One region of the Vibrio gazogenes genome, then DNA from elsewhere that is predicted to be linked to it. Evidence: predicted binding sites of a transcription regulator. Region 1 holds the regulator's gene; each other region holds the start of a gene.

Region 1 (7,885 bases):
GTCGTTTCTGCTGCCGCCTCATCGATATCTTCCGCCACTTCATGAACGTCTTGGCCTGGAATGACCGCTTCACCGTCACGAATCAATCTCAATTGTGCTGCTTGCATGTCATCACCGACACGGACATCTGCACCAAAACGGAAGACCGCCTCGGTAATCCGAAACTTTTCACTTTCTCCCAGAACGACCAGCATGCCCATTCGGCGCAGTTTTCTTAAGGACGTCCTGACTTTTTCAAATAGCTTTTCCCGATCCAGATCCGACCCGCCGGCCCGGAAAGTCACCAACCGCATCAGCTTCTTCTCATCGACCAGCGTGAGTAACTCTTCATACAATTCCTGATGTGTAAAAATCCCTTCATGGGCCAGTCTTTCAGGACTGAGATATAAAAAGCAAAGCACCTTGCCGACCAACATATCGAGTTCGGATAACACACTCCGGTTAAGCAATGATGTGGAACGCGGTCTTAAATAGAAGAAACCTTCGGGAGCACGCACCAACTCAGTATTATAACGCTGATAAAATTGAGCCAGCTCAGGCTCAAAATCGGACAAAAATGTGTGATTATCCATATCTTCACCGGAAACATGCCTGCCGGCACGTAATAAACTATCCAGTGCCGGAAATAACGGATTGGAAAGTGCTTTAACCAGTTTCTCTGGCATGTATTCATTCATATCTGTCGATGACATTTGCTTGTACCTTTGCACCAAATTCATTGATTGCCTGCCAATCCGGTTGAATCGCCTGATAATCAGACGCTGAATATCCTAACCGGACGGCCTGATCGACCACGATTCTGGCTAAATCAAAATGATGCGTTTTTGGATGTTCTGTGAGGTAATTCTTTAAAATGATGCCGAGATCAATCGGTGTACCTTGCTCTTTATGCACGGTCAGCATCTCACCGATCTGCTCTGCCAGCACATCGTTGACCTGTTGAAACTCTTCGTATTCAACATCTTCGGGGACTTGTCCTGTGACTTCATCGTCACGGAGAACCAAGGCTTCATCCCGCATATCCATGAAGCGCTCAGCATCGGCAAAAGTGAGGAACCAAGGGGCCTCAAAGTAGTCGTTCATCGACTGACGTAAGCGCTGACTAAACGCACGGTTTTGGTCCATATCAATCGCGGTCCGGATGAATTTATGCACATGCCGGTCGTAACCGATCCATAAATCAATAGCCTGTTGACCCCAACTGATAATTCGATCGAGTTTGAGCTGCAACTGAAATAATGTTTCTTCAATAAACGTCAGTCCGGATTCACCATAAACACATTCCTGAATATCAAGGATCTGCGTCTGCATTTCATCACCGGCAGTCTGAAGCGTATCCTGCAACTCTTTCAACGTCGATGACGTCTCTGACAAGAGTGATTCACAATTTTGAATGGCATCACGCCAATCTTTATTCAACAACTGGGCAATCTGTTCTTTGATCTCTTGTTGCTGCTCATCCATCACTCGCTGGTTGAGATCGATCTGATCAAAAATCTCACCCACGGAATATTTCAAGATGCCATAAACATTCTTTTGCCAGTGAGACTCCGTGCCACCTTTTTCAGCCGCTTCTCTGGCTTTTGCCATTTCATCCGCAACAATCGACAGTTGAATCGACAACTTCAGTTTAGAAAATTCACGATGACGCAGATAATAATCAGTGATGCCTATTGCCAATGGCGACAATCGATAGATACTCGCACCATCGGTCACTTCACTGGTAAAACGCCGGATAAGCCGCTGGTGAACCAATTCATTGATCGCATTATTGGCCCGAAAAGCGGATGCTTCACCGGTCTCATCAAATAACCGAGTGACGATCGCAAATGCATCATGTAATTCCCCTTCACCGAGTTCGTCATCAAAGCGATCCCGACTCAATACGGCTATCGCAATCAAAAATGCGAGCCGCTCGGTATCCAGGTTGAGAGACAAGTCATGCTGCCTGACCCATCCAACCAATTCATCGATTGGTTGTACTTCGGCTTGTTGCGCCAATTCGTCTATCATTGTTTCCATCATTTTTACTTTTTTCTGGCCCATACATGAATATAACGACCCAGAGATAAATAAGGCTCTTGCCGACATAATTGCCTTTCAAGCGCCAGTAAATCTTCTTCCGTGTATTCTCCCATATTCTGGCGATTACCAATGTAATCACTGAACGAGCGAATACCACTTTTGCCTTCAATACTGAATCCACAAGCTTCTATCCATTGATAGACGACCTCTGGATTCAGGCCTTGCTGCGGCTGCAACTTAAATCGTTTGCGATATGGCATACCCTCTAATACATGGGGGATATTCCCGCATATGACATTTTTCAGAACTAATCCGTGATGATTGTAAAACATGATAGACGCAACGCCACCGCTCCGAACCTGAGCCAGTAATTTTTCCAACGCATCCTTCGGATCGGCTAGCCACTCCATCACGGCGTGAAACATCAAGAAGTCAACCGGATCAGTGAGATATTGTTGCATATCCTGTACTGCCGCATGGACAAAGCGATACTGCGCAAGCAGACCATTTTTTTCAATATCGGTTTGCGCCAACTGCAACATTTCAGAAGAAAGATCACATAATGTCACCTGATGTCCCTGCATCGCGAGCCGTTGCGATAGCTGTGCCAACCCGCCACCGGCATCCAGCACCGAAAGTGGCAGCTGTTCCGGAGGAAATGATGTTAAAATAGTTTGAATATCTTCCCATACGATGGTCTGTCGGATCATACCTTTGTCAGAGCCATATATATTTTTTGCAAATTTGTGGGCAATATCGTCGAAATTGCGATCTTCAGTCACAGTAGCTTGAGTTATGATAACGAATCGTGCTGCTATTCTGTCATAGGAATGGCAGGAATAAAGAGGATTATTCGTTTTTAATCTCAATTGCTGTTTTTTCGGACTATTTCTTATATGTTTGAGCTTAAAAAAATCATAGCTGCATTAATGATGCCCCTTCCCGCCTTGCTCATCATCGGTTTTATTGGCCTCATGATGATTATGTTTTCAACAAAAAGGAAAACCGGTTGCCTGATTGTTCTGTTCTCTTACTCGTTGCTGTTTCTAGCATCATTTCAACCCGTTTCAGATCGCCTTCTCGCACCATTGGAACGTAAGTATTCAGCTTTTTTACCCGTTGAGGGTAGCATTGACTACATTATGGTTCTCGGCAGTGGTCATATCGTCGATGACCAACTCCCACCGACATCTCAGCTCAGTCGCTCAGCGCTGATGCGGCTTACTGAAGGGATCCGAATCATGCGGATGTATCCGGGGTCTCGCCTAATTCTTTCCGGATATGCAGGTGGTACTCGATTCAGTCATGCCCGAATGCTGGCAAGAGTAGCCTTATCACTCGGTGTGGCAAAATCAGATATTGTGTTACTGGAAAGTGCCAGAGATACTTGGGAAGAAGCCCAGTTAGCCGCGAGTTTTGTCGGATCGCGAAAATTAGTGCTCGTCACCTCTGCCAGTCATATGGATCGTGCGTTGCATGAATTTCAATCAGCCGGACTAACTCCGATCCCGGCACCGACCAACTACCTGTCCTATAAAAATATAGCGCAACCGTGGATAAAATATGCCCCTAAGGCGATTTATCTCGAGCAGACAGAAAAATATTGGTATGAAACGTTGGGAAGGTTTTGGCGCTATTTGAAAAACTGGGTTGCTAATCAGGAAGCGACCGTCGAAAAACCGTTAAAACAAGAGCGGTAGCATGATGTTATCTCTGCATGTGAATCAAGACTTACGGTCTGGATTCAGCCGTTGAGTGGAACGAGTGCTTCATTTTGATTGCTATTACTGAATCGGCAGTCTAAAATTCGCGGTTAAAGCATATTCTATACTAGGGGCTGTTGACCTTTCGTGGTTGAATTTTGTTCAATCTGAACGGGTATTGATCGCGGCGCGGGGCATGCCGCTTAGCTATCCTAAGCAAATGACCCGTAACAAAGAGCAAGACACGTTCAGATGAACCCTTTGGGCAGCATTTGTCGCTCATTTATCCAGCGTTAGGTCATGGTTCATGTAGATCGCTACACTTCACATGACCTGCCTTGACTAAATGCACGACAAATTGCTGCAAAAACCATCACGAAAGGTCAACAGCCCCTAGACAAAAACCGCTAAATTTAGCGGTTTTTGTCCTTATCGCAGAATAACCTCGGAATGTCATTTCTGTGCGGGTTATCCGATTATACAAATAGATAAAATCTTCATAACTAAACATTCAATTGTGATTTGCTCCGGATTGCTGGATCTTCAGCATAAGCGACAGGACAATACCTATGGCTACGATAAAAGACGTTGCCCGCTTGGCGGGAGTTTCAACAACAACTGTTTCACATGTAATTAACAAAACTCGATTTGTGGCAGAAACGACTCAAGAAAAAGTCATGGAAGCCGTGAAAACTCTGAACTATGCACCAAGTGCTGTGGCTCGGAGTTTGAAGTGTAACTCAACGCGTACAATCGGCATGTTAGTAACTCAGTCGACCAACCCCTTCTTCTCTGAAGTCATCGATGGTGTTGAAAGTTATTGTTACCGACAAGGCTACACGCTCATCTTATGTAATACCGGTGGCTTATACGAAAAGCAACGCGACTACATCCGGATGCTGGCTGAAAAACGGGTCGATGGCATGTTAGTCATGTGTTCTGACCTGACTGCCGAGCTTCTGGAAATGCTCGAAACCTATAGTGATATTCCCAAAGTCATTATGGACTGGGGGCCTGAAAGCTCACAAGCCGACAAAATCATCGATAACTCAGAAGAAGGCGGCTACCTTGCAACTAAGTATCTGATTGATAAAGGTCACCGCGATATTGCTTGTCTGAGTGGACATTTATCAAAAGCGGCTTGTCAGGAACGGATTCAAGGGTTTTACAGAGCCATGGCAGAAGCTGGTTTGACCCCGAATGAAAACTGGATACTAGAAGGTAACTTCGAATGTGATACAGCAGTTTTGGCTGCTGATAAAATTATTGCGATGGATGAACAGCCCACTGCTGTTTTTTGCTTCAATGACACGATGGCTTTAGGACTCATAAGTCGCTTACAACAAAGAGGCATCAAGATTCCTGAGGATATCTCGGTGATCGGTTACGACAATATTGAGATCTCTGAATATTTTTCTCCGCCACTGACAACGATTCACCAACCGAAACGTCGGGTCGGGAAAAACGCTTTTGAAATCTTATTGGAACGGATCAAAAGTAAAGAGCATGAGCGCCGCACGTTTGAAATGCATCCTGAAATTGTGGAACGCAATACCGTAAAAGATTTAAATAAAAAATAACATTAATTTTACATTTCGTTGGAGGGTGGTCATTCCTCCAACCACTTTCTTTCTATTGATAACCTTTATTAATTGGACTAGAATCACACATTGTGGAGTGGTTATTAGCATACTTACTTCATAATTCCGTACTGGAAAAGTGTCACGCACAGGGCAAACCATCTGAAAAGATGGGACGCAAAGCCTCCGGCCTAAACCATGAAAATGATAGGTAGCGGGGTTACCGATGGCAAAAATGCATTTCATGTTCGTCAATCATTTGACGTTCTGTTAACATATCTTCTGCATTCTTTTGCTACATTCTCGGACCTGACTTTGGTGGCGTATTCATTTAAAAATACACCGAGACGTAAAAGCATGGATAAACCAATTCTTAGAGATTCAATGCGGCTTTTTGAACAACTAGGCCGTGTCAAATCACGCTCAATGTTCGGCGGGTTTGGTATTTTCGTCAACGACATCATGTTTGCACTTGTCGTTCAAAACAAACTACATATACGGGCGGACAGTCACTCACTGGAAACATTTAAAGCAAAAGGTTTTGAACCTTATGTGTATACAAAACGTGGGTTTCCTGTTGTGACTAAATATTTTGCACTGCCCGCAGACTATTGGAATGATGCGGACACGATTTTCAATATTGCAAAACAAGCCTATTTGAATGCAAAAAATGAAAAAACGACCCATGTAGAGACAAAACCGAAACGCTTGAAAGATCTGCCTAACCTTCGCTTAGCAACTGAACGCATGCTACGTAAAGCAGGGATTAATTCAGTTGAAGAGCTTCATCAAAAAGGTTCTCTCAGCGCATATAAAGCGATTTTGAGCTCTCATCCCGCTACACAACCACCACTAGAGCTCCTATGGGCATTAGAAGGTGCGATTGAAGGAAAACATTGGTCTGTGATTTCTCAGGCAAGACGCGACGAGCTAGCTCGGCAAATTTAATTTGTTGAATAAGCTTTTTACTATCGTATACATTTCCCGAAGTATACAACTCCCGTTTGCTCGTCGAGCCGGAATAAAAAAGCACCGTTAACGGTGCTTTTTTTACTCAATCATTTTCTCAATAGAATAAAAATCAATTCGTATGCGAGTAGCCCATCAATGCAGCTTCGTACATTTGGACATACTGCTGAGCAGACTCTTCCCAACGAAAATCTTGCTCCATCGCCCGCAGTTGTATCGCTAACTTTTTCTCTGGCTGCTGCAAATAGAACAGTAATGCACGTTGCATACAAATGAGTAATGCTTCCGGTGTCGGTTCAGTAAAACTGAACCCTGTCGCTTTATCGGGAAAGTGGTCATAATCAAAAACAGTATCTTTCAGTCCACCAACCTCTCGGACAATCGGCAACGTGCCATAAGCCATGCTATAAATCTGGTTTAATCCACACGCTTCAAACTCAGAGGGCATCAGAAAGAAATCAGAGGCAGCTTCAACCAAATGAGCAAAACGGTTGCTGTAAGCATCAACAAACGCAAATTTCTGTGATGATGTTGCAGATATTTGGTGCAGGCGATTTGCTATCTCCGGCTCCCCTGTCCCGACAATCACCAATTGCACGTCATTTCTCAGAAACTGTTCCAGAATCGGCAGCAAATAGTGAAATCCTTTCTGATAGGTCAAACGACAAACCATTCCAAACACGGGGACATCACGGGTTGGCAATAACAATTCTTCTTGTAGCTGACGTTTACAGGTTACTTTCCCTTCTTGTAAAGAGTCGGGCTCATTGGTGTAATTTCGTGGAATATAACTGTCAATTCGGGGATCCCACTCCGAGTAATCACAACCATTAATAATACCGAACAAATCTCTCTCGCGACGGACAAAATCATCGACTAATCCGTGGGCACCAAGTGGTGTCAGTAACTCAGCAGCATAGTGACGACTGACAGCATTAATCTTATCCGCATACGCGATGCCAACTCTCAGTGCACTCACATAGCCGTGCCCATACTGTAGGGCCCCCATACCACTTAAATGCAATTCAGGGATGATTTCTAATTCATCATAAGAAAATACCCCTTTAAATAGAGCATTATGGATCGTCAATACACTCTTCATCCGCTGAAAATAGGGATCATTGGCATAACGTGTTTTTAATAAGAAAGGGACGAATCCGGTATGCCAATCATTGGCATGAATGATATCAGGCTGAATACCCAATTTTGGTAAAACATCCAATGCCGCAGCAGAAAAGAATCCAAACCGTTCTCCATTATCGGCATAGGCTCGATTATGTTCAGAATACAACTCCGGCCGATCAAAATATTTATCACAGTCAATCAAGTAAATTTCAACACCGTCTCGGTCAAACTTACGAACTTGATAAGCCGTATGAGGCCAGTGAGACAATTCAGTCTCCAGAATCACGGCTGTGTCAGTTCTGTTCGGTACGAGACGATAACCCGGCAATACAATTCTTACACGATGTCCCATGCCACTCAAAGCTGTCGGAAGCGCTTTTGCGACATCGGCTAAACCACCACTTTTTATAATCCCTTCAACTTCTGAAACGGTAAACCATACATCGATTTGTTTCATGTTAGAATCCAACTTTCGTTCCTTTT
Region 2 (7,885 bases), 380 kb from region 1:
CCTCAGTTCATGAGCCCGGGTCAGGTCGGCAATATTGTCGAAAAATTTGCCGAGTGTGGCAATGATAAAATCATCCTGTGTGAACGGGGTTCTTGTCATGGTTATGATAACCTTGTTGTCGATATGCTCGGTTTTGGTGTGATGAAAAAAGTCTCTCATGGCAGCCCGATTATTTTTGATGTGACCCATTCGCTGCAAATGCGAGATCCGACCGGCGCAGCTTCCGGTGGTCGTCGTGAGCAGACGGTTGAATTGGCAAAAGCCGGTCTGGCAACCGGGATTGGCGGGTTATTCATTGAAGCGCATCCGAATCCGGCTCAGGCCAAATGCGATGGCCCTTCAGCGTTGCCTCTGAATAAACTGGAGCCGTTCTTGGCACAGATGAAAGCCTTGGATGATTTGATTAAAAGTTTTGCAGATATCGATATTGAGTAAATTGTTTCACCGGTGAGACAGAACACATCAGAACAGTAGAAACCATCGTCTTATGCGATGGTTTTTTTATACCTGTCGTAGGGCTGAATGTAGCTCTGACAGTCAATCAATGTGGTACGGGCTCTGGTGAATGGGGATCTGACGTGCGATCACATCATCAAATATTTGTGACCTTAAGTTCATAATCTTATAGTATTCTTTATCAGTTAATGTATAGGGCTAACTTATATTCAGGTCTCTTGAGGTGGCCTGAATAGCAATGGACAGCTATGTCAGGGATCAGGATTGGCAGGAATATTATGCGATTATCACTTATTTCAACGCGATGGTTTTTAAATCGACAGTTTTCAAATCAACTATTTTCAAATCAATGGCGTTACTCGAAAACCATTCTCGGCGCACTACTACTTGTGTTGCTATGGGGATGTACAACAACCCCTCAAAAACAGTGGCATCAGGATGAAACGTATCATCTGACGGTACTTCACACCAATGATCATCATGGTCGGTTCTGGAAGAACAGATATGATGAATATGGTATGTCTGCCCGAAAAACTCTGATTGATCAGATTCGTCAGGAAGTGGCAGCCGAAGGCGGTAGTGTACTGCTATTTTCTGGTGGGGATATCAACACCGGTGTCCCGGAATCGGATTTGCAGGATGCCGAGCCTGATTTTAAAGGAATGAATATCATCGGATATGATGCCATGGCGGTTGGCAATCACGAGTTTGATAATCCGTTGGCTGTGTTATTCAAACAGCGCCTATGGGCGAATTTCCCCATGCTCTCGGCCAATATTTATGACAAAACAACCGGCAAACGCTTGTTCCGTCCGTATAAGATCTTTGATGAGCAAGGGGTTCGTATCGCGGTAATTGGTTTGACAACAGAAGATACCGCGAAAATTGGTAATCCGGAATATATCGGTAATGTTGAATTCAGAGATCCGAAAGTTGAAGCGAAGAAAGTGATCGCGACACTGAAAAAAACAGAACAGCCGGATTTGATTTTTGCTGTGACGCATATGGGGCATTACGTCAATGGTCAACATGGCATCAATGCACCGGGTGACGTCGCTCTCGCTCGTTATCTGGAGCCCGGATCACTGGATATGATTGTGGGTGGTCATTCTCAAGAGCCGGTTTGTATGGAATCCCCGAACGTTGCCGATACTCATTTTCAGCCGGGAGATGAGTGTCAGCCGGATATTCAGAACGGGACGTATATTGTTCAGGCGCATGAGTGGGGCAAATATGTGGGTCGGGCAGATTATGAGTTCCGCAATGGGCAGTTGAAGATGGTCAGTTATCAACTGATACCCGTCAATCTTAAGAAAAAAGTGATGCGCAATGGCAAGAAACAACGCGTATTGATCAATCAACAGATACCAGAAGATCCAGCGTTACTGAAGTTTTTGACGCCTTATGAAGAGAAAGGAAAGGCTAAATTAGAGCAAAAAATTGCCACCGTAAAAGGGCGTCTGGAAGGTGACAGAAATGTGGTGCGTTTTCAGCAAACCAATCTGGGCCATTTAATTGCAACGGCACATAAGAATAAAGTCAAAGCTGATTTTGCTGTGATGAATTCCGGTGGGGTTCGGGATTCCATTGAATCAGGGGATGTTACTTATAAAGATGTGCTGAAAGTGCAGCCTTTTGCCAATATTATCACCTATGTCGATATGTCTGGTGCTGAGGTGATTGACTATCTGAATCAGGTTGCGACTAAACCCGTTGATTCGGGGGCTTATGCTCAGTTTGCCGGTCTTTCCATGACGGTCAGTGCTTCCGGTGTGTCTGACGTGAAAATTGGTGGTGCCCCGATTCAAATGACAAAAACCTATCGGTTTACCGTGCCAAGTTTTAATGCTGCCGGGGGGGATGGGTATCCAAAACTGACGGAGCATGTCGGTTACGTGAATACCGGATTTGTCGATGCCGATGTTTTAAAAGAGTATTTACAGACCCATAGCCCGGTTGATGCTTCGCTATACCAACCGAAAGGTGAAATCACTTATCAATAAAAAAAGTGTTTGACTCGGATTCCCGAGTGATTTTTACTTGAGGCGGCAAAATTGCCGCCTTTTCAATTGCTGAAGGTGGCGCATTGCTTGATTGATAAAAAGGACTGACGTATGACTCCTGCGATTCGTTTGGCAAAGAAAAAGAAGATTTCTCATACAATCCATCAGTATGACCATGACCCGAATCATACCAGCTTCGGGCTGGAAGCGGCTGAAGTGCTCGGGCAGGATCCGAAGAAGGTATTTAAAACATTACTGTTCGCGCTGAACGGCGAACCTAAAGCGCTGGCTGTCGCGATTATTCCGGTTGAGCAAAAGCTGAATTTGAAACTGGCGGCAAAAGCGGCTGGTGTAAAAAAAGCGGAAATGGCAAATCCTGACATTGCACAGAAAATAACTGGATATGTGGTTGGTGGTATTAGTCCACTCGGGCAGAAGAAAATGTTGCCGACATTCATTCACACTAGTGCTGAAAACCAAGAAACGATTTGCGTCAGTGCGGGGAAGAGAGGCTTGGAAATTGAATTAGCGCCTCGGGATCTGGCGGATCTGACACACGCAAAATTTTTACCATTATGTTTAGAGAGTGAACCGACGGGACTGGAACATCAATAAATCACCCACATTGTCAGAGCAGATAAAAATCCCGGGCGTTGACGCTCCCGGGATTTTTTTATTCGTGATGTGTGGATTAATCTTCAATCTGCGCATTGTCAACGACATGGTTTTCGCCCAGGTCATCTGGCAAGATGAGATTTAATAAGATAGCAACGACACCACAGAGACTGATTCCCTGTAAGCTGAATTCACCGATACCGAAGGCCATACCGCCAATACCGAATACCAAGGTCACCGCGACAATCACCAGATTTCTGGATTTGTGCAGATCAACATGATTCTTGATCAGGGTATTCAAACCGACCGAAGCAATCGAGCCGAATAACAAAATCATAATACCGCCCATCACTGGCACGGGGATGGTTTGAAGTAAAGCGCCGAGTTTGCCGACCAGCGCTAAAACAATGGCAGTCACGGCCGCCCAAGTCATAATCACGGGATTGAACGCCTTGGTCAGCATGACCGCGCCAGTCACTTCACTATAGGTTGTATTCGGTGGTGCCCCAACCATTGCCGCTGCGATGGTTGCAATGCCGTCACCGGCAATGGTGCGGTGTAGTCCCGGCTTTTTCAGATAATTTTTGCCGGTGACATTGGAGATAGAAAGAATATCCCCCACATGCTCGACGGCCGGCGCAATGGCAACCGGAATCATAAACAGGATGGCATTAATATTAAATTCAGGCATGGTGAAGTGAGGGAGTGAGAACCAAGCAGCATTCTCAACCGCTTCGAAACTGACCACATCGAAAATCAGGCTCAGTGTATAACCGGCGATAATGCCACCGAAAATCGGCAGCAGTTTAAACATGCCGCGGGCAAAGACACTGATGAGAATTGTCGTAAACAAAGAAATACATGAAATCCAGAGGGCAACCTGTCCATCAATTAATTGAACGGAACCATCTCCCGTTTTTCCCAGTGCCATATTGACGGCTGTCGGGGCAAGCCCTAGTCCAATCACCATAATGATTGGGCCAATGACAACCGGTGGCAGAAGTTTATGGATAAACTCTGCGCCATTGACTTTGATTAATCCGCCGAGCAAAACATAGACGGCTCCGGCAGCGATCAGACCACCCATTGTGGCAGGTATGCCCCAAGCTTGAACGCCGTAGAGGATTGGTGCGATGAAAGCGAAAGAAGAAGCGAGGAAGATGGGGACGGAGCGACGGGTGATAAGTTGAAAAAGAAGGGTTCCGATACCGGCGCCAAAGAGAGCGACGTTTGGATCGAGTCCCGTTAGCAGCGGAACCAGAACCAGCGCGCCAAATGCAACAAAGAGCATTTGCACGCCTAATATGGCATTTTTCATGTTTTTTTCCCTGATTAAGACAAATTTTGAGGATTCTATCACTTATTGAAACGTTTGCCATGTTTCAAAGATGCTATTTTTTGTCAGGGGGAAGCAGGAATATTTGCCATTGTGGCAGGGTTTTCTTGCCGGGAAACCAATAGTTGCTTATGATCGGGACACGATTGTTGATGTATTTTGGATTACTATGCGAAATTTCGCTTGTCTGATTTTGTTATGCCTGACTTTTTCCGGTTATGCGGCAACTCAGGTCAATATTTATCGTTCGGAAGTCACGCTTGATCAAGAACAAGATGAGTCTCAGGCTCGAATTCAGGGCATGGAGAATGTGATTATTCGGGCGACCGGGGAGCAAGACGCTGTGAATAACCCAGTGGTTAAAAAAGCGCTGTCTCAAAATCGTCTTTATTTGTCTCAGATTAGCTATGGTCAGAAAGATGACCAAAAGATAGTCAAGATGCAGTTTAGTGCTAAGCAGATACGAACATTGCTGACTCAGGCACAACTCCCTTTCTGGCCGGTGAAACGGGCGACGATTCTTGTCTGGTATGTTGAAGACCAAAATTTTCAGCGTCATATCGCATGGGAAAACGTCACGAATGAGAATGTTCAGCAATTGAAACAATTGGCTGAAAAACGAGGATTACCTCTCATTGTCCCGGTCGGTGACTTTGACGATATTACCAGTATTGAAGCTTCGGATATCTGGGGTGAGTTTCTTCAGCCTATTCGTGATGCGAGTGAGCGTTATCATCCGGATGCAATTTTGATTATTCGGGCTCAGTCAGACACGCTGAACTGGAAGCTCTATGATCAAACACCAGAAAAACTGTTAGATATTTCGGTGCCACCAATGAGCGGGAGCTTAAGTGGTGACGACGAACTTGCACAGTTGGTTAATCAATTAACGCAATACTATGCCAAGAAAAATCGGGTGGTGGTTGCCGGGCAATCGTCTCATTCGATGATTCTCAATGTGAAACATTTAAGCCGGGCCATTCACTTTTTCAAGCTGGAACAAGCGCTCAACCAACTAAGCTCAGTGGCGAGTGTTGATGTCATCCGAATTCAAGGGGATGAAGTCACATTCCGGGTGCATCTGTTAACCACTCAGGAAGCATTTGAACAGGAGCTGGATTCACTCAATTTGATTGAGCGACAGCCTAAACCTGATGGAGAGGAGGCGTTCGATAAACAACCCGTTGTATCTTCTCAAGCGGAGCAACCTACATCATCTGAAGAGGCCGCCGTTGACGGAACTCTGAGTGACGAATCATTCTCTGATCAACCGCTATCTGATCAACCATTATCCGAGGCACATTCGCCGAAGGATTCGATGGAAAAGAAGTCCGTGAATGATGTTGATTCGCAAGCAACGGTCAATCCGCCAGTAGAAACCGGTCAATCTTCACTGCAATATCAGTGGCGCCAGCGCTCGGTGACCGAGCCATCAGATGATGCTCCTCAGGCAGAGGATTCACGAGATACTTTGTCCCAGAGTCAGATCCCTCAAGATACACCGTAACAATTATGTCATTAGCAAAAATAAGGGCCTGAATGGCCCTAATTTTTTATAGGTGAAGATGCTTACAGATGAAAAAGCTTACAGGTGAGAAAGTCTATAAACGAAACGATAAAGCTTATAGACGAGGCAGTTTATGTATTTGCTGTGGCAGGGTTGATTCGAATCGATAATGCGGCAAGACGCTGACCAAGTCGTTGCGCCAGTGTTTTTTCTTCTGTGCTCAATTGACCTGATACCGCAGCATGATGGCTGGCCCCGTACGGCGTGCCACCACTTTGAGTGGTATGCAATGCCGGTTCACTGTAGGGAATACCGACAATAAGCATCCCATGATGGAGCAAGGGCAATTGCATACTTTGCAGTGTCGATTCCTGACCACCGTGTAACGATGACGATGACGTAAAGACACACGCAGGCTTATCTATCAGAGCGCCACTGATCCAGAGTGGTGTGGTTGCATCCCAAAAGTGTTTGAGTGGTGCGGCCATATTGCCGAACCAAACCGGACTTCCCATCGCCAAACCATCGCAATCTTTTAATTCATCATATGTCAGATAAGGATCAGATGGCGGCTCTGCTGAGGGGGGAATATCCGGGACGGTTCTCAGCAATGCTTCACAACCAGCAACCGCATTGACTCCTCGTGCGATTTGTCTCGCCAGAGCCAGAGTAGAACCATGGCGGCTGTAATAAAGCACAATAATTCGGTGGCTCATAGAATCTCGAGCACCAGCTCGGGTGGGCGACCGTGACGGGCTTTGCCGTTGGCAACGACGATGGGGCGTTCAATGAGTTTCGGATGCTCGATCATGGCCTGAAACAAGTCATCATCACTGAGTGAATCACGGGCTAAATCGAGTTCTTTATAAATACTCTCTTTGGTCCTCATCATATCTCTGACACTGTGAACGCCGAGTTGCGAATAAAGTGTTTTCAGGAGAGAGGGCGTAAGCTCGGTTTCCAGATATTTGATGACCTGAGGTTGAATCCCTTTACTTTCCAAAAGGGTGAGCGTTTCCCGGCTTTTTGAACACTTGGGATTATGATAAATGACGACTGACATAATGACTCCTTTAACGGATTATTTTTGTAAAGCGAGGAATTGTTCCCGCTGAGTGATGAGTTGGTCGATTCTTGCATCGTAACGGGCTTGCTCCAAACTGCCTAATTTGGCGAGTTGGCTGGCCCGGGTATAATACTGGATCGCTTGATCCCAGTTTGCTTTCAGCGCAAACAATTCAGCGCGAGCTGCGTATTCTTCCTGTTGATTCCCCACATGGTTATTGGCTTGTGAGAGTATAGACCAGCCATTCGGATCATCCGGATGATTGTGGGTATAGCGTTGCAGTGTCTGTACGGCACGCTGATATTGTTTGTCCGCCATTAAAGCATTGGCATAGTTAATCGTCAGGACTGAATTATGAGGTGATTGTTTCAGCGCTTGTGCGAGTAATTGAATGGATTGTTTGGCTTTCCCCTGCCCGATATAGAGATCGGATGCCGCATCAAGATAGAAGTTGTTTTGTGGCTCGGCTTTAAGCAGACGTTCCAGAATCGGTGCCGCTTTATCGTACTGTTTATTGTCGAGATAGACCAGCGCGGTACCATAATCACAGGCGGCTTGAATCACCGGGTCGTTCTTTTTCCGTTGGCGCCGTAACCAATCCAGCGCGGCTTTATCATCAATTCCGGCATAGCGTACGACGACTCTGGCGCGGGCTAATTGATAGTTCTCGGCGTAAGGGATATTTACATGTTTATAGTGTTGTGCTCTGGCTCGGCTGTCTGTGATCCGACTATCCGGTAATGGGTGAGTCAGCAGCATGGCTGGCGGATGGCTGGAGTATTGATACTCTGCGGATAATTTGCCAAAAAAACCTGGCATGGCATAGGGATCAAATCCAGATCTTGCCAAAGTTTCAATGCCAAAGCGATCGGCCTCTTTTTCATTCGCCCGAGTATAGTTTA
Region 3 (7,885 bases), 1.4 Mb from region 1:
ATATCGCCCTCGTCGGTACAGCTGGAACTGACGTTCATGCTCAGTAAACTGACAGTCTTTGCGCCGCTCAACAATGGGCAGATAAGCGCGAGTGTATCCCTCACCGACCGCTCGGATATAAGCAAAGCAGGTGTCGAAATCCCACTGATTCAGATCATCAAAGAAAAGTCCGCCAACACCGCGGGTTTCTTCTCGATGCGGTAAGAAAAAGTACCGATCACACCAATCCTTATGTTGTAGATAAACCTCTGAACCAAACGGCTGACAAATCTCTTTCGCCACTTGGTGCCAATGATGGCAATCTTCGTCAAACGGATAGAATGGGGTTAAGTCAAACCCGCCACCAAACCACCAAACGGGTGATTCACCGTCCTTTTCTGCAATGAAGAAGCGAACATTCATATGTGAAGTGGGAACGTAAGGATTATTGGGATGCATGACCAAAGAAACGCCCATTGCTTCGAATCGACGTCCTTTTAACTCCGGTCGATGTGCCGTTGCAGACGCAGGCATTTCATGACCGGTGACATGGGAAAAATTAACCCCACCCTGTTCAAATACCTGACCATTACACATCACACGACTACGTCCGCCGCCACCCAATCGGTCACCCGGTTCGCGGTGCCATTCATCTTGCTCAAATCGGGACATACCATCAGCGGCTTCAAGCTGCTGACAAATTGAATCCTGTAGTTGCAGTAAAAAAGTTTTAACGGCCTGTTTATCAATACCACTCATCGCGATTTCCCTTGTCTCTACCCTTGTCTTAATACTTCTAGCGTGCGTGCATCTCGAATCTCACTGGGTTTATCGCGCCCACCGGTTTGCCCGGCCAAAATAGCATGGAGACAGTGACCAAGTTGCTGCTGCACCGCTTCTGTCGTCATACAAGGCGGCTGGCCGGTTAAATTGGCACTGGTTGAAGTAATGGGCTTGCCATAAGCATCGCACAACTGCCGAACCTGCGGATGATCCGTGACCCGTACGGCAATCGTATCAAACAAACCACAGAGCCAAACCGAAACACGATCACTGGCCGGCATAACCCAGGTGACCGGTCCCGGCCAACTGGCTTGAACATGGGCCAATTGTTGTGCTGAAAGCTGACTTTCATCAATGTAAGGTTGTAACTGCGCATAACTGGATGCAATGAGAATCAACCCTTTTTCAACCGGACGGTTTTTGATTTCCAGTAACTTTTGAATCGCGTCAGGCTGGTCAGGATCACACCCAACGCCAAATACGCCTTCGGTCGGATAGGCAATCACATCACCTTGATGCAACGCATCAAGCACCTGCTCAAAATTATTCACAATACTTCTCATTATGCTCGAATGATGATGCCACTAGTGTACAAACGATCATGCCAGAAAACGAAATCAATTTTGTCCGAAAATACGTTATCGGGGGAACCTTCCGGACGCAAACGTTTTCCTTCGGCAAATTTCCCCGTATAATGCGCGCAAAATTGTCGCACGTTGACAGCATAAACATACTTGAGTATTGCAATAAACCTGAAGGAGTCTGAGATGAAAGTCGGAATTATAATGGGCTCGAAGTCCGATTGGCCAACGATGAAGCTCGCCGCAGAAATGTTAGAGCAATTCGGTGTAGAATATGAAACCAAGGTCGTTTCAGCACACCGTACACCTCAGTTACTGGCCGACTATGCAAGTCAAGCCAAAGCACGTGGTCTCAAAGTGATCATCGCCGGTGCTGGCGGCGCTGCTCATTTGCCGGGCATGGCCGCAGCTTTTACCAGTCTACCCGTGCTGGGTGTTCCGGTTCAATCCAAGGCGCTAAAAGGAATGGATTCGCTACTTTCTATCGTTCAGATGCCTAAAGGTATCGCGGTCGGCACCTTAGCAATTGGTGAAGCTGGTGCAGCGAACGCAGGTATTCTGGCAGCGCAAATCATTGGTGTTCACGATGAACAGGTCATGCAAAAAGTTGAAGCGTTTCGTCAATCGCAAACAGATACCGTTCTTGCCCATCCAGACCCAACCGAGGAATAACCAGTATGCACGTACTTGTCTTAGGCGCAGGCCAACTCGCGCGGATGATGTCACTTGCCGGAGCGCCCTTGAACATTCACATTAGCGCCTTCGATGTGGTCAGTGGGCAGATGATTCATCCGCTGACTCAGGAAGTACAAGGGCATGGTTTGGAAAATGCTATTCAGCAAGCGGATGTCATTACTGCCGAATTTGAACACATTCCACATGATGTTCTCCACCAGTGTGAACAGAGTGGGAAACTACTCCCCGGCGCGCAAGCCATCAAAACCGGTGGTGACCGTCGTCTCGAAAAAGCACTGCTTGATGAAGCCGGCGTCAAAAATGCCAAGTATTTTGTCATCAAAACCAGAGATGATTTTGACAGTGCGATTCGCCATGTCGGTATACCAATGGTTCTGAAGAGTGCTTTAGGCGGGTATGACGGAAAAGGTCAATGGCGACTAAAATCAACAACCGATGCCGATGCAATCTGGCCTGAAATGCAACAATGTATTGAAGCCAGTGACAATCAAGCGATTGTTGCTGAGGAATTTGTCCCCTTTGATCGCGAAGTATCACTGGTTGGAGCTCGTGGCAAAGATGGGCAATGGGTTGTTTACCCACTATCAGAAAATATCCACACCGATGGTGTACTGAGTCTATCAACATCCATTGATGCGCAAATGTTACAGCAACAGGGCAAAACCATGTTTGAAGCAGTTGCGAATACGCTCAATTACGTGGGTGTCCTTGCGCTGGAATTTTTTGATGTTCAGGGGCAGTTACTTGTCAACGAGATCGCGCCTCGGGTACACAACTCAGGACACTGGACTCAACAGGGCGCAGATACATGCCAGTTTGAGAATCATTTACGTGCAGTATGTGGTTTACCTCTGGGCAGTACAAAACTGATTCGCCCCACATGTATGGTGAATATTCTGGGCGAAGATACACTCCCCTCAGAGATTCTGGCAACGGAAGGATGTCATATCCACTGGTATGGTAAAGAAAAACGTTCAGGCAGAAAGATGGGACATATCAATGTCAGTGCAGATTACTATGCAGAGCTGGAGCGGATCATCTGTTCGCTGGCTGACATACTTCCGGCAGATGCATTTCCAGCAGTCCATCAATTCGCCAGCCAACATAAATAATCAGTGATATCATGCAGTCCATGGTTTGATACATTTTTCAAACCAGAGCTTAAATAACCGACTCATCAACCAAGGGTATCACTGCCCTTGGTAACTTATTTCATCATTCAGCTATTCAGTCTCTTGAACATGACCACACCGCCGGGCAGCACACATCAATGTCATACCGGATGCCGATTTTTTTTCAATCAACAGCGGGAAACCACATTCGCTACATTGCCCAATCACTGGCGGAGCATTGATCGCAAACTTACACTTCGGATACTGATCGCAAGCCCAGAAAGTCTTACCAAACCGGGATTTTCGTTCAACCAATTGACCGGTGTGACATTCCGGACAACACACCTCTCGGGGTTGTTCAGTCTTGGGCGGATCGGAAGATTCAATATGATGACATTGCGGGAAATGGCTACAGCCGATAAACATGCCATAACGGCCCTGCCTTAATACCAACTCATTGCCACACTCAGGGCAGGGCACACCTAAGGCTTTGATAATATGACCATCTTGCTGGTGACGCGGGCGAATATAATCACATGCAGGATAGGCAGAGCAGCCCCAGAATGGTCCGTGTTTACCATGACGCAACTGTAACGCACTACCACATTGGGGACATGACTCAACTTCATCCAAAGCATGTTCATGTGCAGAAAATAATTGCTGATCTATATGACGACTCATTGAATCTCTATCAGTGCAAAATGCCTTGCTCTTTGGTATACAACCATTCTTCCATCAGCGTATAGGCACTCTCATTACCCGGAACATTGAATAGCACCATCAGAATAATCCATTTCAAATCATCTAGTTCAAATTCATTGGTTTCTAGTCCCATCACTCGATCAATAACCATTTCTCGAGTTTCAGGGGTCAGCACTTTAATTTGTTCCAAGAACAAAAGGAATCCGCGGCATTCAACATCAAGTCGGGCAGTCTCTTTCTCGGTATAGACTCGCATTGCTGTTGCAGCACTGATCGATAACGGAGAATGCACATCACTTTGTTGTAGACATGCCAATTCTTCCAACCAGTTAAGGGCTTTGTAGATCTCTTTCTGATGAAAACCTGCACGCAGGAGCTCATCCTCTAACTCATCTTGATCAACTTGTAACTCAGCATCGCTATGGATGTAAGTTTCGAATAGATACATAAGAATATCCATCATCATAGCTAGCCCCTCCCCTTACGAATATAGCCACCAGCAACTGCAATCACGTGCCCGGATAATTCCAGCTCTAGTAGCTGTCTCATCACTTCATGAACTGGTATATGGGTTCGCGTTGCAAGAATATCAACTGGCGTCGCTTTTACCCCTACGTTAGCTAACACTTCAGCAAATGGCAATTCTTCGTCGTCAATTAATGGCGGAAAAAGCTCATTTTGCTGAATTTTCTCTTCTCGCTTCTCTTCTTTCTTTACCCAAGCAGATAACGTACCAACTTCAGAGAGTACCTGTTCAATATTCTGAACTAAGCAAGCGCCATCACGGATTAGTGCATTACTTCCCCGATAACCGTGCTGATGAATCGCGCCCGGGATCACAAAAACATCCCGATTTTGCTCAACAGCATATCTTGCGGTAATCAATGACCCACTCTTTTCCGCAGCTTCAATCACCAGCACTCCCAGAGATAACCCACTGATAATTCGGTTACGGCGAGGAAAGTTCATTGATTTCGGTGGTGTTGAAGGACAAAATTCTGACACCAGAACACCGGACTGTTGTTCAAGTATCCGCTCAGCCAGCCCACGATGCCGGGCCGGATAGATACGCTCTAAGCCCGCCCCTAAAACAGCAATGGTTTTACCGCCACCTTCGATTGCTCCCATATGAGCCTGACCATCAATCCCTAGCGCTAACCCACTGGTCACTGCTACTTGATGCTGAGCAAATCCATTCGCAAAATGCCACGCATCTTGCAATCCTTGCATACTGGCATGGCGGCTGCCGACAATGGCTATCTGTGGCACGGATAGCAGCGAAATCTCTCCCTGCACAAACAACAATGGTGGCGGAGACGGAATTTCTTTCAATAGTGCCGGATAATCCGGTGAAAAATAAGTCACGATATGACGATACTTGCCACGCACTTGCCATTCGAGGCAATCTTCGGCCACTTGATTCGCAGCTCCGGAGAGCAGATAAGAGACCTGCGCGGGCGAGAGTCCCAAAGCAAGCCACTCTTTTTCAGAATAATGGCTCAACGACTCAAGCGATGCTTTGCCGAGTAGCTTTAACAACGACTGCGTTCCCAGACGAGGTGTCAGGCAGAGTTTTATCCACATCAATAGTCGGTCGTGTTCTGTAACATGCGAGGCTGATTGGTACATCTCCGGAGATATCCTGATACTAAGTCGTAAATTGGTGAAACAATGGTTTAATCGACGGATAATTAATAATCACTTCGATTTATCACTCACAATGCTGTCAATTAGGTCTTAAAATGTCTAGAATTGGAGCATTGGACTTTTTATTGTTTCGGCACATTTCAACAATTTGAGTGTATATGTCTGTATTACAAGTATTAACTTTTCCTGATGAACGTTTAAGAACGGTTGCAAAACCCGTTCAAGAAGTCACACCTGAAATCCAGAAGTTCGTTGATGACATGATCGAAACCATGTACCAAGAAGATGGGATTGGCCTGGCAGCAACACAGGTTGATTTTCATCAGCGTATCGTGGTGATAGATGTCTCTGAAACCCGCGATCAGCCTCGTGTATTGATTAACCCTGAAATCCTCGAAAAACGGGGAGAAGATGGTATCGAAGAAGGATGTCTATCGGTTCCGGGATCAAGAGCACTGATTCCAAGAGCGGCAGAAGTGAAGGTTCGAGCACTCGACAGAGACGGAAAAGAATTTACCTTTGAAGCCGATGACCTTCTGGCTATCTGTGTACAACACGAGTTAGATCACCTTCAAGGGAAATTATTCGTCGATTATCTCTCTCCGCTAAAACGTAAACGGATTAAAGAGAAGCTGGAAAAAATCAAACGCGCGAACGAAAAAAATAAAAATGAAGCATAAGTGAGGTCACGGTGAGTCAGTCACTCAGAATTATTTTTGCCGGAACTCCGGATTTTGCCGCCCGTCATCTGGCGGCATTATTGTCTTCAGAGCATGAGGTCATTGCAGTTTACACCCAGCCCGACCGCCCCGCGGGACGTGGCAAGAAACTGACCGCCAGCCCAGTCAAAACCTTGGCGACAGCGCATCAGATTCCGGTTTATCAACCGGAAAATTTCAAATCAACAGAAAGCAAGCAACAACTGGCCGAACTCAATGCTGATTTGATGGTTGTTGTCGCCTATGGACTCTTACTTCCTCAAGCTATTCTGGATACCCCACAACTAGGGTGTATCAACGTGCATGGTTCGATTCTGCCTAAATGGCGTGGTGCAGCGCCTATCCAGCGTTCTATCTGGGCGGGCGATCAAGAGACTGGTGTTACAATCATGCAGATGGATGCGGGATTAGATACCGGCGACATGCTATCGATTGCCAAACTCCCCATCGAATCAACCGATACCAGTGCTTCAATGTACGAGAAACTTGCCCATTTAGGGCCACAAGCGCTCATTGAAACGCTCAATGCAGTAAGCACTAAGCAAATAACACCCGTTCGTCAGGATGACCAACTCGCGAGTTACGCGCAGAAGCTGAGTAAAGAAGAAGCCCGTATAGACTGGTCACAACCAGCCGATTTTATTGAACGCTGTATCCGGGCATTCAATCCTTGGCCTGTCAGTCATTTTTCCGTAACCGATCCCAAAGCAGAGTCATCCCCCGCCATTAAGGTCTGGCAGAGTCGTGTTGAACACGCATCGACTGACCAGCCAGCCGGAACCATCATTCGAGCGGATAAAACTGGCATTTATATTGCGACAGGAAAAGATGTTCTGGTTTTAGAACAACTGCAAGTTCCCGGCAAAAAAGCAATGCCTGTTCAGGATATTCTCAATGCCCGCGCCGAGTGGTTTGGGGTAGGAACTCAGCTCAATTAATACGATCGATAACCGATCGGTTATCTACTTTACTAAAGGTTCAGATTCATGATGAATGTTCGTGCTGCTGCCGCTTCAGTTGTTTTTCAAGTTGTTGACCAAGGTGCATCACTGTCCTCTGTATTACCAGAGGCCCAGAAAAAAATAAAACCCAGAGATCATGCGCTCCTTCAGGAGATCTGTTTCGGTGTACTTCGCTATCTTCCGCGTTTAGAAGCCGCTGCACATGAACTGATCAGTCAACCACTGACCGGAAAAAAACGAGTTTTTCATCATTTAATTCTGGTGGGCTTGTATCAAATTCAATTTATGCGCATCCCTGACCATGCTGCCGTCGGAGAGACCGTCAGCGCAACTCAGGATTTAAAAGGCTCACGCCTACGCGGTTTAGTGAACGCGATTCTGAGAAATTATCAGCGCAACAGTGCATCGATCGATCAACGCCTACAAGACAGCAAACATGATGCCGTTCAATACTGTCATCCTAAATGGTTATTGAAATCACTGCAGGAAAGCTATCCTGAGCAATGGCAGTCTATCGTCATAGCCAACAATCACAAAGCACCGATGTGGCTTCGGATCAACCATCAGCATCACACGACTGAAAGTTACTTGAAGCTACTGGAAGAACAAAACATTGATGTGAGTCTACATCCGGAAGCCAAAGACGCCATAAAATTGGCGACGCCTTGTGATGTCAAATTATTACCGGGGTTTGAGCAAGGCTG
Region 4 (7,885 bases), 1.2 Mb from region 1:
ACAAACTTGCGCAGACAATTCGCGATATGAAACTCAGATATGTTGTGATCACCTCGGTTGACCGGGATGACCTACGTGATGGTGGCGCTCAGCATTTTGTCGACTGTAACCGAGAAATTCGAGCACTCAGCCCCGATATTCGTATCGAAACGCTGGTACCCGATTTTAGAGGTCGGATGGATGCAGCACTGACCATCCTGCAAGATAATCCGCCAGATGTATTCAATCACAATCTGGAAACAGCGCCCCGCTTGTACCGCAAAGTCAGACCCGGTGCAAATTACAAATGGTCGCTTGAGTTATTACAAAAATTCAAACAGCAACACCCGGACATCCCAACCAAATCTGGGCTAATGATGGGGCTGGGTGAAACCAAAGAAGAGATCGTCGAAGTGCTGAAAGATCTACGTGCGCATGGTGTGACCATGCTGACTTTGGGCCAATATCTGGCACCGAGCCGCCATCACCTGCCTGTTGAACGGTATGTGCCGCCGGAAGAGTTTGATGAACTGAAAGAGATTGCGCTTGAGCTGGGCTTTACTCATGCTGCGTGTGGTCCATTTGTTCGTTCATCCTATCATGCCGATCTGCAAGCCAAAGGCATTGAAGTAAAATAACCCCACTCAGGTCGGTGCATTGCATCGGCCTGAGTGCTCTCTCAACAGCACGAATTCTCACAAGTCACACTCACATCCATGCTTTCGATTTGCTCAGAAACAACACCGCATAGCAAATGTGAAACGATTACCATAATTTGTGTCATGATATTGAATCTATGATCGTTGTTCTATAGTCTAGAGGGCAACTTGAATTCACTGTCGATGTAAGGATATATATGATGAAAACTGCCACTATCTGGGGCATTGTCGGACTCGCGCTCACACTCGCAGGTTGTGCTTCAAATACCAAAGAAGATAACTACCGCGAAGCGTCTTTTGAACTTTGTAATACCGACGTGAAAGTCTACTCGCTGGATAATGCAGGGCGCGTTCGCATCGTCTGTGCCGACGGCTCTAAATTTGCGCTCAAATCAGAAGATACACTCGAAGTCATGCGTGGGATCAATATTGATTACTGTGATGGCGAAGGGTTAGGCAAATTTACTGAAAGTGAAAAATACTACTTATTCAAATGTAAGTCAGGTACAACACTGAGCATCTCTAAAGATTAACCCGATTACTGAAGGCGATGTTCTCAAGCGATTGCCCTTTCACTGACACTTTTGAATATCTTGTTTGGCTGTGAATCGACTTGATTTGACAACAATAAACCCGCTTAAAGCGGGTTTATTTTTATCACCGGAATGTGAAGACGACTTAGGCGTAAACAGGGAGACGCTTACAAATTTCAAGCACTTTTGCTTTGGTCGCATTAATCACACTTGAATCATTGATGTTATCCAGCACATCACACATCCAGTTTGCCAACTCTTTCGCATCATCGACAGTAAAGCCACGTCGGGTAATCGCTGGTGTACCGACACGAATACCAGACGTCACAAATGGGCTACGCGGATCATTTGGCACAGAGTTCTTATTCACCGTAATATTTGCTGCACCGAGCGCTGCATCTGCGTCTTTGCCCGTAATATCTTTGTCGATCAAATCAACTAAGAAGAGGTGGTTTTCGGTACTATTCGAGACAATTTTATAGCCGCGAGCTTGGAACTGTGCAACCATCGCTTTTGCATTTTGCACCACACGTTCCTGATACGCTTTAAATTCGGGTTCCATTGCTTCTTTGAACGCAACCGCTTTTGCCGCAATCACATGCATCAGCGGGCCACCCTGACCACCGGGGAATACAGCAGAGTTCAGTTTTTTGTACATCTCTTCACCAGCGTTTGACAGAATCAAACCACCACGAGGGCCTGCCAGTGTTTTATGTGTTGTGGTTGTGACAACATGCGCATGAGGAATCGGCGTCGGATAAGCACCAGCAGCAACCAGACCTGCCACATGAGCCATATCAACAAACAGGTAAGCATCGACTTTATCAGCAATTTCACGCATCCGAGCCCAATCAACAATCTGTGAATAAGCAGAAAAACCACCGATAATCATTTTCGGCTTATGTTCAACGGCCAGTGATTCCATTTCTTCGTAGTTAATCTGACCACTTTCATCAATACCATAAGGAATCACATGATAATGTTTACCGGAGAAGTTAACTGGAGAACCATGCGTTAAGTGACCACCGTGAGCCAGACTCATCCCTAAAACCGTATCACCGGGATTCAATAATGCCATGTATACGGCACTGTTCGCCTGAGAACCGGAGTGAGGCTGGACGTTTGCATATTCACAGTTAAACAGTTGACATGCGCGCTCAATCGCTAATGTTTCAACTTTATCGACATACTCGCAACCACCATAATAGCGCTTACTCGGATAGCCTTCTGCATACTTATTGGTCAGTTGAGAACCCTGAGCTTCCATGACGCGTGGACTGGTATAATTCTCTGAAGCAATAAGTTCAATGTGCTCTTCCTGACGAAGAGTTTCTTCTTGAATGGCTGCGAAAAGATCCGCATCATAATCAGCGATATTCATATCACGCTTAAGCATCTGTATCTCCTGACTCAGATTGACTGGAAAGTTTAATAAAACTGCATTTTGACTTAACGCAAACGTTTTCGTCACTTAACTTGGCGCGTATTCTACCTAAATTGGTTTATGTCATAAAGCCCAAATAGACAAATTATCATGCAGTTTTTTCATGATACCGAAAAGTCACACCACGATAGCATCACAAGTGTCAACTTTTGGGTTTACATGATGTAAAAAACCAAAGACATAGGTTTACCTGAATTTACCACCGCTAGCTACCGAAAGTATCACCTTTTCTTTAGTATTCTCCGCAAATTATCCCAATACTTTTAATTATCGATGGAAAAACACACATTTCAGGAAGATATTATTGCCATGATAACCGGGAGCTTTTTGGTTGCTCAGGGAATCATGTTTCTGCAAGCGGCAAATGAAATTACAGGTGGGACTGCCGGATTAGCATTATTATTCAACCAATTAGTCCCCTACTCTTTTGGTGTGCTATATCTGCTATGTAATGCCCCTTTCTATTTGCTCGCCTGGAAACGGTTTGGTCGCCGGTTCACGCTGAACAGTTTGATTTCCGGTCTACTGGTCTCCCTGTTTACCGAGCTATTTGCACACTTCATTCTGTTGACACATGTCAATGTCATTTACTGTGCAATTACCGGAGGGCTTTTCATGGGACTGGGGATGCTGATCCTTTTCCGCCACCGTTCAAGCTTAGGCGGATTCAATGTCTTCTGCTTATTGATTCAAGATAAGTTCGGGATTTCTGTGGGTAAGACACAATTATGCATTGATGCGTCAATTGTCGGCGCATCCTTATTTTATCTTCCCCCAGCGACAATTGCAGTTTCAATACTCAGCGCAGCGGTACTCAATATCGTACTTGCGATGAATCATAAACCATCTCGATATTCTGTCACTTACAGTTCACCATAGACAAGTACAGTTCACCATAAACAAGAAAGTGCACAGGATTTTGTCTTACATATCCTGATGTTGAATAAGAAATAACTCATTTGTCCAAAAAGACATCACTCAGTCATAAATTTTTAGAAAAGTCTTTACAGGCTGCATAGGTTTGCTATGATGCGCCCCGCACCGAAGAGATGTGTCGGGAATATTTCTTCAATATAAAGTGCATACCCTGGAGGGGTTCCCGAGTGGCCAAAGGGAGCAGACTGTAAATCTGCCGGCTCCGCCTTCGATGGTTCGAATCCGTCCCCCTCCACCATATTCAACATGTTTGAATCATTCTTTATTTGATTCAGGCATGAACAAAACTCTGGAGGGGTTCCCGAGTGGCCAAAGGGAGCAGACTGTAAATCTGCCGGCTCCGCCTTCGATGGTTCGAATCCGTCCCCCTCCACCATATAGAAAAGCCAGCATCTTGCTGGCTTTTTTCTTATCTGTGTCTCATCAATACAGACCATCACAATCCTGTTCTATACCATTGTTATCAATCCAATAAAATAATCCGGGTTTCATAAGGTCTTAACCGTTGGTATGTCTCTACATGCTGCATATTGAGTCCGGTATAATTCCCCAACAGATAGCGAGCCGGACGACTGATCATATCGGGAGGTAACTCACAGTATTGCAACCGCTCAGAAAAGTTACTCAGACAAATCAGTGATTGCCGTTCTGATTGTCTGATATAACCCCAAATCGCCTTATCATCCGGATACAGATCCCGGTAATCTCCGAAGGTAATCACGTCCAGTTCTTTTCTCAACCGAATCAGTTGTTGATAGAAATAAAAAATTGATTCAGGATCCCGAAGTGCAGCAGCGACATTAATTTCAGTATAATTTTCTGCCACATCAACCCACGGTTTTACCCGACTGAATCCAGCATACAATTCACGATTCCATTGCATCGGGGTACGAGCGTTATCTCTGGATTTCTGAGCCAGAATATCCAGCATCTCTCCTTCTGCCATTCCCTGCTGATGCACCAGAATGTCATACATATTCAGACTTTCGATATCCCGGTATTGTTCAATCGAAACATACCCCGCGTTCGTCATCCCTATTTCTTCACCCTGATAGATATAAGGCGTTCCCTGCATCATATGTAATGTTGCTGCCAGCATTTTTGCTGACTCGACCCGATATTGAGACTCATGACCGAAACGGCTGACAACCCGTGGCTGGTCGTGATTACACCAGAACAAAGCCCCCCATCCCGAATCGTGTAAGCCTGTTTGCCAATGATTGAAAATTTTCTTCAGTTCAATAAAGTCATACGGCGCATTGACCCACTTTTCATGATTGGGATAATCCACTTTCAAATGATGAAAATTGAAAACCATTGAGAGTTCTTTGCCATCCAGAGCCGAGTACCGGCGACAGTGTTCAACGGTCGTCGAAGACATTTCTCCGACCGTAACACAGCCATATTTCTGAAACACAGCCGTACTGATCTCCTGAAGAAACGCATGAACTCTCGGACCGTCCGTGTAATAACGTTTCCCATCCCCCGCATCATCATCCGGAAAATTCTGGTGTTTCGAGATCAGGTTAATGACATCCAGCCGAAAACCATCGACACCTTTTTCAGCCCAGAATGAGATAATCTTCTTCACTTCTTCACGAACGTGTGGATTTTCCCAGTTTAAGTCAGCCTGCTCTTTCGCAAACAAGTGCAGATAATATTCACCAGTATTGAAGTCCGGCTCCCAGGCACTCCCACCAAATTTTGACTGCCAGTTATTGGGGACTCCCCCCTCTTTGGCGGGACGCCAGATATAGTAGTCCCGATAAGGACTGGATAAATTACCCAACGCATCCTGAAACCAGGGATGTGCTGTCGAGGTATGGTTCACAACAATATCCATCATCACTCTGATATCACGCCGATGGGCTTCTGCCAGTAAGCGCTCAAAATCACTTAATGTGCCAAATTCAGGATGGATATCATAATAATCACAAATGTCATAACCATTATCGACCATTGGAGAGGGATAAACCGGAGTCAGCCAGATGACCTCAATCCCCAATCCTGCCAGATAATCCAGCTTTGAGATCACGCCTTGTAGATCACCAGTCCCGGTACCACTCGTATCACAAAAACTTTTGGGATAAATCTGATATACCGTCGCGGTCTTCCACCATTGATCGGTTGATGTCGGTTGAATCATCATCAATACTCACTTACCTAAAAATAAAGAAAACAAAATCGTCATAAACTTCACCACTAAAACCGACTATGCACCCACCACCTCAACGGCATTTTTCGCCTGAGCACGTTTGTACAAAAATAAGGTCAATAGTGTGGGAACAGCAATCGCAACCACCATCGCCAGTAAAAAAGTGCCCCAGAACTGCGGTTGAATTGAAAGAATGCCCGGTAAGCCGCCAACACCAATACCATTGGCCATCACACCGGACACACCACAAATACCAGCCGCCAGCGAACTGCCAATCATGGCGCACAGCATCGGGAACTTATATTTCAGGTTAATCCCATACATTGCCGGCTCCGTCACGCCAAGATAAGCAGAGATTGCTGCCGGAATTGAAATATCCCGTTCGCCCTGTTTTTTACTAACCAGAATGATCCCGACAACGGCTGAAGCTTGAGCGATATTCGATAAAGCAATGAGTGGCCAGATAGGTGTTCCGCCCATTTGCTGCATCAACTGTAGATCCACAGCATTGGTTGTATGATGGATACCTGTAATCACCAACGGGGCATATAAGAAGCCAAACACCATCGACCCGAGAACCGCAAATGAACCGGTCATCGCTGATTTAGCAATATAAGCAACGCCATTCCCCAGTTCCCGCCCGAAGGGACCAATCACTGCATGCGCCAGAATCACGGCGAGAATAATCGATACAAACGGCACCACAACCAGATACAGATAGTCCGGCACAATGCGCTTCAGACGTGTTTCAATCAGTGCCAGAACCACCCCGGCCAACATCGCAGGAATCACCTGAGCCTGATAACCAACCTTCTCAATCGTAAATAGACCGAAATCCCAAACCTCAGGTAACTGTTTTCCGATCAGATAAGCATTCATCAGTTGTGGAGAAACCAAAGTGATCCCGAGTGTAATGCCGAGAATCGGCGTTCCCCCGAGTTTTTTCACGGTTGACCAACACACACCAACCGGCAGGAAGAAGAAGATGGCTTCGCCAATCAACCACAAAAATGAGTGAACCGTTGCCCAGAACTGACTCATTTGAGTCAGGGTCTGACCATCAAACATTTTGATATCGCCAATCACATTCCTGAAACCAAGAATCAGACCACCGGTAATAATGGCTGGCAACAGAGGAACAAAGATTTCAGCTAAATGGGAAATTCCCCGTTCCAGCACATTCATATTCTGCCGTGCAGCAATTTTCGTCTCTTCTTTGGAATCCTCTTTTAAACCTGCCATGTCAACAAGCAGGTGATAAACCTGATCGACTTCCGTACCAATAACGACCTGAAACTGGCCGGCATTGGTAAAACATCCCTTCACTATCGACAGTGCTTCCAGCGCCTTACCGTCGGCTCTATCTGTGTCTTTCAGGACAAAACGGAGACGGGTCAGACAGTGCGTCACACTGGCAATATTGTCTGCTCCACCGATGTGAGCGATAAGTTTCCTGATGTCATCTGTTGGTATGTCGCGAGCCATATTGACCTCTCATACTTTGCATACAGCGTATGTCCGATTGTTATCGTCATTCGTCACAGTCATGGGAACATTCCCACAACACAGAACAATCATGACATAACTGAAACCAAAATAAATGGGAACAGTCCCATAGCATGAAAAAGATCACACCAGAGAAAAATATCAGTCGGGATGATGAGAAGTAGATCTCACTTGGTAGGGTGTGGTGACAGCACTAGATGCCGGATGGTTTTCTGACCTTCGATATGTTCGATTAAGAGCTCGGCAGCCTGCTGGCCTGCGGCTTCATATCCCGGATCAACACTGTAAATATCTGGAAACAAAAAAGAAAGCAACTCGCTCCGGCCAACACTGGTCACGACGATATCTTCCCGGGACAGTTCCTGAAGGCGCTTCATCACCCCCATGGCAATAGAATCACTGGCACAGACAATCGCCTGTAATGATTCATGCATCACCCGGTCGACCAGCGTATAGGCACTGTCAAAGCTCAGTTGCCCAGTCTGATAATTCGGTGCCATACCGGATTGTTTACACCACTGACAGTATGCATCCAAACGTTGCTGACCTGTGGTTTTATCTGCCGGATCGACCCCGATGAAGGCGATATCCGATAACGACTGTTGACTCAAATAATCCAGACAGGACCAAATCATCTGGCTGTTATCATAATTGATGGTCGAGATCTGTTCCG

What was found. The regulator PurR, encoded in region 1, represses purine synthesis genes. The targets are predictions, from matches to a motif close to TNANGNAAACGTTTNCNTNA.
Region 2: the regulator PurR is predicted to act here: its motif matches at 4,435-4,454, upstream of MKS89_RS11075 (uracil-xanthine permease family protein).
Region 3: the regulator PurR is predicted to act here: its motif matches at 1,419-1,438, upstream of purE (5-(carboxyamino)imidazole ribonucleotide mutase).
Region 4: the regulator PurR is predicted to act here: its motif matches at 2,622-2,641, upstream of glyA (serine hydroxymethyltransferase).

Annotation. Positions count from the first base shown of each region.
Region 1 covers NZ_CP092587.1:2,117,605-2,125,489, forward strand. Annotated here, with positions in the region: gene mukE (chromosome partition protein MukE) at 1-692, opposite strand, end outside; gene mukF (chromosome partition protein MukF) at 670-2,013, opposite strand; gene cmoM (tRNA uridine 5-oxyacetic acid(34) methyltransferase CmoM) at 2,028-2,807, opposite strand; gene elyC (envelope biogenesis factor ElyC) at 2,895-3,725, shown strand; gene purR (HTH-type transcriptional repressor PurR) at 4,298-5,308, shown strand; cyclic di-GMP riboswitch class I at 5,451-5,536, shown strand; gene MKS89_RS09380 (TfoX/Sxy family DNA transformation protein) at 5,666-6,256, shown strand; gene glgA (glycogen synthase GlgA) at 6,390-7,859, opposite strand; gene glgC (glucose-1-phosphate adenylyltransferase) at 7,861-7,885, opposite strand, start outside.
Region 2 covers NZ_CP092587.1:2,496,100-2,503,984, reverse strand. Annotated here, with positions in the region: gene kdsA (3-deoxy-8-phosphooctulonate synthase) at 1-435, shown strand, start outside; gene ushA (bifunctional UDP-sugar hydrolase/5'-nucleotidase UshA) at 735-2,459, shown strand; gene ybaK (Cys-tRNA(Pro) deacylase) at 2,571-3,074, shown strand; gene MKS89_RS11075 (uracil-xanthine permease family protein) at 3,151-4,392, opposite strand; gene MKS89_RS11070 (DUF2066 domain-containing protein) at 4,496-5,917, shown strand; gene wrbA (NAD(P)H:quinone oxidoreductase) at 6,049-6,633, opposite strand; gene arsC (arsenate reductase (glutaredoxin)) at 6,630-6,980, opposite strand; gene bepA (beta-barrel assembly-enhancing protease) at 6,999-7,885, opposite strand, start outside.
Region 3 covers NZ_CP092587.1:48,365-56,249, reverse strand. Annotated here, with positions in the region: gene hemF (oxygen-dependent coproporphyrinogen oxidase) at 1-738, opposite strand, end outside; gene tsaC (L-threonylcarbamoyladenylate synthase type 1 TsaC) at 756-1,313, opposite strand; gene purE (5-(carboxyamino)imidazole ribonucleotide mutase) at 1,530-2,015, shown strand; gene MKS89_RS00235 (5-(carboxyamino)imidazole ribonucleotide synthase) at 2,021-3,151, shown strand; gene MKS89_RS00230 (DNA topoisomerase family protein) at 3,263-3,832, opposite strand; gene MKS89_RS00225 (DUF494 family protein) at 3,843-4,316, opposite strand; gene dprA (DNA-processing protein DprA) at 4,322-5,482, opposite strand; gene def (peptide deformylase) at 5,659-6,180, shown strand; gene fmt (methionyl-tRNA formyltransferase) at 6,192-7,157, shown strand; gene rsmB (16S rRNA (cytosine(967)-C(5))-methyltransferase RsmB) at 7,209-7,885, shown strand, end outside.
Region 4 covers NZ_CP092587.1:956,483-964,367, reverse strand. Annotated here, with positions in the region: gene lipA (lipoyl synthase) at 1-617, shown strand, start outside; gene MKS89_RS04455 (hypothetical protein) at 839-1,171, shown strand; gene glyA (serine hydroxymethyltransferase) at 1,317-2,567, opposite strand; gene MKS89_RS04445 (YitT family protein) at 2,889-3,494, shown strand; tRNA gene MKS89_RS04440 (tRNA-Tyr) at 3,705-3,789, shown strand; tRNA gene MKS89_RS04435 (tRNA-Tyr) at 3,843-3,927, shown strand; gene treC (alpha,alpha-phosphotrehalase) at 4,015-5,697, opposite strand; gene treB (PTS trehalose transporter subunit IIBC) at 5,764-7,191, opposite strand; gene treR (trehalose operon repressor TreR) at 7,380-7,885, opposite strand, start outside.